Linked DNA regions of Phreatobacter stygius. The protein of the gene in region 1 interacts with the protein of each later gene in a pairwise test. Links are inferred from orthologs where the notes say so. Each region holds a gene or a part of one and is shown on either strand. Other genes may lie near its edges. The genes, in order: clpS and dps.

What was found.
Region 2: the proteins of clpS (region 1) and dps interact in binary tests that used the Escherichia coli proteins (3 or more experiments, as listed by UniProt). The link is inferred for Phreatobacter stygius from one-to-one orthologs.

What each region holds. Positions count from the first base shown.
Region 1 is NZ_CP039690.1:6,439,650-6,442,791, forward strand. The notes cover bases 257-3,077. They hold clpS (ATP-dependent Clp protease adapter ClpS), read left to right. Parts: upstream 257-1,409; coding sequence 1,410-1,745; downstream 1,746-3,077. Other genes in these bases: E8M01_RS30520 (dihydrofolate reductase family protein), read left to right, coding at 612-1,199; clpA (ATP-dependent Clp protease ATP-binding subunit ClpA), read left to right, coding at 1,796-3,077. In the rest of the region: more of clpA, read left to right, coding at 3,078-3,142. UniProt on the Escherichia coli protein: Involved in the modulation of the specificity of the ClpAP-mediated ATP-dependent protein degradation.
Region 2 is NZ_CP039690.1:4,642,533-4,645,671, reverse strand. The notes cover bases 195-3,012. They hold dps (DNA starvation/stationary phase protection protein Dps), read left to right. Parts: upstream 195-1,274; coding sequence 1,275-1,751; downstream 1,752-3,012. Other genes in these bases: E8M01_RS21810 (NADP-dependent oxidoreductase), read right to left, coding at 1,806-2,825; E8M01_RS21820 (Ldh family oxidoreductase), read left to right, coding at 195-1,158. Also shown: E8M01_RS21825 (hydroxyacid dehydrogenase), read left to right, coding at 1-166; more of E8M01_RS21820, read left to right, coding at 163-194.

The DNA.
Region 1 (3,142 bases):
ATCTCGACATCCGCGGCGCCGGCAACCTGCTCGGCGACGACCAGTCCGGCCATATCAAGGAGGTCGGCTACGAGCTCTACCAGCAGATGCTGGAAGAGGCCGTGTCGATGATGAAGTCCGGCCTGGTCGACGATGCGGTGGAGGACAAGTGGTCGCCGCAGATCACGGTCGGCACGCCGATCCTGATCCCCGATCATTATGTCGAGGATCTCAGCCTGCGCCTGTCGCTCTATCGCCGCCTCGGCGACCTCGAGACCGACCAGGAGATCGACGCCTTCGCCGCCGAGATGATCGACCGTTTCGGGCCCTTGCCCGACGAGGTTCAGCATCTGGTCAAGGTGGCGGTGGTCAAGGCCTTGTGCCGGCGGGCCAATGTCGACAAGGTCGATGCCGGCCCACGCGGCATCGTCCTGTCGTTCCGCGACCAGAAATTCTCCAATCCGGGGGGCTGGTGCGCTATATTGGCGAGCAGGGGTCGCTGGCCAAGGTCCGTCCGGACCAGAAGATCGTCTTCATCCGTGATTGGCCGAAGCCGGAGGACCGGCTGCGCGGCGCGACGGTGATCCTGCGCAACCTCGTGAAGATTGCCGAAACCAGACAGGCGGCGTGACATGACACCGGCACCGGTCAGGATCGCCATCGAAGGCCATGCCATCGTCTCGGCCGACGGCATGATCGCCGAGGCCGACGGGTCGATGCCCAGGCGGCTGATGAACGATGCCGACTGGCGCCTGTTCCAGGCCGCCCTCGATCGCGCCGAACTGGTGGTGCTCGGGCGGCATGGCCATCAGCTGCATCCCAATCCCGGCCGGCGCCGGCTGGTGCTGACCCGCGCGGTGACCGGTCTGGTGGCCGATCCGGCGGATCGCTGCGCGCATTTCTGGAACCCCGGGCACATGACTTTTAATCATGTGCTCGAGATCATGGGGATTGCCGAGGGAACGGTCGCGGTGGCCGGCGGCACCGGTGTCTTCGATCACTTCCTCGATATCGGCTATGCCGGGTTCGTGCTGTCGACCGCCCGCGGCATACGCATTCCCGAGGGCCGGCCCTGCTTTACCGCAGGTCCACCCGGCGCCGTGCTGGCCGGTCACGGTCTCCGGGTTTCAGCCGAAACGCTGATCGATGCCGAAGCCGACGTGACCATGGCGGTCTGGCAGCGCGACATCGCCGCACCCACGCGCCCATCGACGCCCTAGCGGGCGGCGCGTCGCGTCCCTATTATTACCCACAGTCTTCCGCATAGTCTCGGGTCGGCATACCGGCATGATTCTGGCATCCGTTCCATCGACTGGATAATTTCGGGCGTCTCGGTCCGCCGAGATGCAAGCTCCACCATGACGAATGATGCAGTGCTGATCCACACTGGCTTTCCCTTCCGGCCCGCGCCCGCAAACCTTGCGACCGCCATGGCCGGCAAACGCGACGAGCGAGACCAGGACCCGGGCGGGCCGGGCACTTCGGTCATTGCGAAGACGCGTCCGCAGACCAAGCGGCCGAGCCTTTACCGGGTGCTGCTGCTGAACGACGACTACACGCCGATGGAGTTCGTAGTGCATGTGCTGCAGAAATTCTTCAACAAGAACGGCGATGATGCGACCCGCATCATGTTGCACGTTCACCAGCACGGCGTCGGAGAGTGCGGCGTCTTTACCTATGAAGTCGCCGAGACCAAGGTGACCCAGGTGATGGACTTCGCACGCAAGCATCAGCATCCGCTGCAATGCGTGATGGAGAAGAAATAGGCCGGTTTCGCGTGCTGCCCGTCGACGCATTGATGTTTTAAGAGGTTCCCTTGCCCTCATTTTCACGCAGTCTCGAACAATCACTCCATCGGGCACTGGCGCTCGCCAACGAGCGCCGGCACGAATATGCAACGCTTGAGCATCTCCTGCTGGCGCTGGTCGAGGACCAGGACGCCGCGGCCGTGATGAAGGCCTGCAGCGTCGATCTCGACAAGCTGAAGAAGAGCCTGCTCGGCTATATCGATACCGAACTGGAAAACCTGATCACCGACGGGTCGGAGGATTCCAAGCCCACCGCCGGCTTCCAGCGCGTCATCCAGCGCGCCGTGATCCATGTCCAGTCGTCGGGCCGCGAAGAAGTCACCGGCGCCAATGTGCTGGTCGCGATCTTCGCCGAGCGCGAGAGCCATGCCGCCTATTTCCTGCAGGAGCAGGACATGACCCGTTACGACGCGGTCAATTACATCTCGCACGGCATCGCCAAGCGCGCCGGCCTCGCCGAGCCGCGCCTGCCCAAGGGCACCGACGAGCCGGAAGAGGCCAAGGACAAGTCGCCCGACGACAAGAAGAAGGGCGACGCGCTCGACACCTATTGCGTCAACCTGAACAAGAAGGCGCGCGAAGGCCGGATCGATCCGCTGATCGGCCGCGACATCGAGATCAACCGCACCATCCAGGTGCTCTGCCGGCGCCAGAAGAACAATCCGCTGTTCGTCGGCGACCCCGGCGTCGGCAAGACCGCCATTGCCGAGGGCCTGGCCAAGCGCATCGTCGAGAACGACGTGCCCGACGTCCTGCGCGATGCCACCGTGTTTTCGCTCGACATGGGCACCCTGCTCGCCGGCACGCGCTATCGCGGCGATTTCGAGGAACGCTTGAAACAGGTCATCAAGGAGGTGGAAGCCCACCCCAAGGCGATCATGTTCATCGACGAGATCCACACCGTCATCGGCGCCGGCGCGACCTCGGGCGGCGCCATGGATGCCTCCAACCTTTTGAAGCCGGCGCTCGCCCAGGGCACGCTGCGCTGCATGGGCTCGACCACCTACAAGGAATATCGGCAATATTTCGAGAAGGACCGGGCGCTGGTCCGCCGCTTCCAGAAGATCGACGTGAACGAGCCTTCGGTGCCGGACACGATCGAGATCCTGAAGGGCCTGAAGACGGCTTTCGAGACCTATCACCGGCTGCGCTACACCAACGAGGCGATCAAGGCCGCGGTGGAGCTCTCCGCGCGCTATATCCATGACCGCAAGCTGCCGGACAAGGCGATCGACGTGATCGACGAGTCGGGCGCGGCCCAGATGCTGGTGCCCGAGGCCAAGCGCAAGAAGGTCATCGGTCTGAAGGAAATCGAGGCGACGATCGCCACCATGGCGCGCATCCCGCCGAAGACC
Region 2 (3,139 bases), 1.8 Mb from region 1 along the record:
CGACGTGTTCGACCAGGAGCCACTGAAGGCTGGTTCGCCCTTGAACGGCGCGCCGAACCTGATCCTCACGCCGCATATCGCCGGCGTCACAGTCGAGAGCAATGTCCGGGTCTCCTCGGTCACCGCAGCCAATATCCGCACGGTTCTCGGGGAGCGCCGCCCATGACCCTGGTCCCCCTCGATACGGCTCGCGCCTATGTCGCCCACATCTTCCGGGACCACGGCGCGAGCGAGACCGCCGCATTGTCGGTCGCGGCCGCCCTGGTCGGCGCCGAAGCCGATGGGCTCAAAGGTCACGGCCTCTCGCGCATTCCGACCTATCTCGGCATGCTTGCCTCCGGCAAGATCAGGGGCGATGCCGTCCCGACCGCGACGCGGATCAGGACCGCAACGCTGATGGTCGATGCCGCCGACGGCTTCGCCTATTCGGCGATCGATCTCGCGGTCGCGCAACTGCCTGACATCGTTCGCGAGACCGGAATCGCGGCAGCCGCCATCACCCGGTCCAACCATGCCGGCGCGCTCGGCCACCATGTCGAGCGGTTCGCCGCACAGGGGCTCGTCGCGCTGTTCTTCGCCAACACCCCGGAAGCGATCGCTCCGGCCGGCGGCACCAAGGCGGTCTATGGCACCAACCCGATCGCTTTCGCAGCCCCCCTGCCCGGCCGCCCGCCGGTTGTCGTGGATCTCGCCCTGTCGACGGTGGCGCGCGGCAATATCGTCGCGGCGAAACAGAAGGGCGAGGCGATCCCGACCGGTTGGGCGCTCGACGCGGAAGGCAAACCCACGACCGATGCCGACCAGGCCCTGAAGGGCACCATGGTGGCGCTGGGCGGGCCCAAGGGCACGGCGCTGGCGCTGATGGTCGAGGTGCTGGCGGCGGCGCTGACCGGCGCGCACCTGTCGATGGAAGCGTCGTCCTTCCTCGATGAGAAGGGCCCGCCCCCCGGCACCGGCCAGACCATCCTGGCGATCGATCCGGCCGGTTTCGGCCATGGCGCGTTCGGCGACCGCATGACCGCTCTCGCCGGTGCCATCGAAGCCCAGGCCGGCGCCCGGCTTCCCGGCCAGCGGCGGCTGGCGCTGCGCCAGGCGGCGGCAGCCCAAGGCATCGTTATTCCCACGGATCTGATTCAGAGGTTCGGCGTTATAGGGTGATGTCGCGTGGCATGACCCGCCGCGCCGACGCGCCGGGTTGTGCCCGATCGTCCGGCCCTTCACGCGGCGGGCGGCACGGCCTTTGGCGCTCCTGGTTGGACCTGGAGGATTTTGAAGTGACCAAGGCCTTTGTCAGCGACCTCAAGAGCAATACCCGCACTGCCATGATCGCGCTTCTGAACAAACGTCTGGCCGATGCCATCGACCTGAAGCTCGCCATCAAGCAAGCCCACTGGAACGTCAAAGGGCCGGGCTTCATCGCCATTCACGAATTGTTCGACCAGGTCGCGGCGCGCGTCGAAGAGCATGGCGACACGCTGGCCGAGCGGGTGGTGCAGCTCGGCGGCATCGCAGCCGGCACGACGCAGGCCACCGCCGAAGCGACCTCGCTCAGCCCCTATCCGACGGACACGACCGCCCAGAACGATCACGTCAAGGCGGTCGGCGATCGTCTCGGCGCCTTCGCCAAGGGGTGCCGCGAGGGCGTCGACGAGGCCGACACGGCCGGCGACGCCATCACCGCCGACATCTTCACCAGCATTACCCGGGCGGTCGACAAGGACCACTGGTTCGTCGGCGCCCATATGGCTTGAGATTTGCCGAAGGGCGGCCCGGGCCAGTGGTCCGGGCCGCCCTGAGCCAGATCGTCAGGCGACCTTGATCACCAGCTTGCCGAAATTCTTGCCCTTGAGCAGTCCGATAAAGGCCTCCGGCGCCTTGTCAAGGCCCTCGACCACGTCCTCGCGGTATTTCACCTTGCCGTCGCGCAGCCAGGCCGACATGTCGGTGAAGAAGTCCTTCGCCTGGTCGGCGAAGTCGCGCACGATGAAGCCGCGGAAGGTGAGCCGCTTGGTCAAGATGTCACGCAGCAGAAGCTGCGTCCGGTCCGGGCCGTCGGGAAGGCCGGTGGCATTGTATTGGGCGATCAGGCCGCAAACCGGGATGCGGGCGAAGAAGTTCAACAGCGGGAAGACTGCGTCGAACACCGCGCCGCCGACATTCTCGAAATAGACGTCGATGCCATCAGGGCAAGCCGCCTTGAGATCGGCCGCAAAGGTCGGCGACCGGTGGTCGACCGCCACATCGAAGCCGAACTCCTCGATCAGCGCCTTGCACTTGTCGGCCCCGCCGGCAATGCCGACGGCGCGTGCGCCCTTGATCCGGGCGATCTGGCCGACCGCCGAGCCGACCGGACCAGTGGCGGCGGCAACCACCACCGTTTCGCCGGCCTTGGGCTGGCCAATGGTCAGGAGGCCGGTATAGGCGGTCATGCCGGGCATGCCGAGCACGCCGACGGCGGTCGAGATCGGCGCGGCCGTCGGGTCGATCTTGCGCAGTGCCTTGGCATCGGCAACCGCATAGGACTGCCAGCCGGAATGGGACAGGACGATATCGCCCGGCTTGAAACGGTCGCTTTTGCTTGCGACCACCTCGGCGACGGTACCGCCCTCCATCACGCCGCCGACCTCAACCGGGGCGGCGTAAGATTTGGCGTCGCTCATCCGCCCGCGCATATAGGGATCGAGCGAGAGATACCTGATCTTGAGCAGAACCTCGCCCTCGCCCGGCTCGGGCGCCGGCGCTTCGTCAATCCGGAAGTCGGAGGGCTTTGGCTCGCCATGCGGACGAGCGGCCAGTAGAACGCGGCGATTGGCAAGGGTGGTCATTGGACGGCTCCCTGAGATTGACGTCACCCCAAGTGCTAGCCGGAGCCGATGCAAGCGGCAATCATGGCGCGCGCGTTCGTGCTCGCGGCTGATCCGGCCCTTCCTTCAATATACGTGAAATTTCAACTGATTGACGCAAGCATTGAGCGAGGAACATCATTCCACATCTGATTGCGACATACGGATTTTCACACGATGGGGTTGACGTGAGGGCAGAGTTACAGCATGTAAAGCAAACATCGTCGTGATTGCGCTGCGCCGCCTTCGTTAATTCCTGGGCGTCGATAACCGGAGATCCGGTGCGACAACTAGTC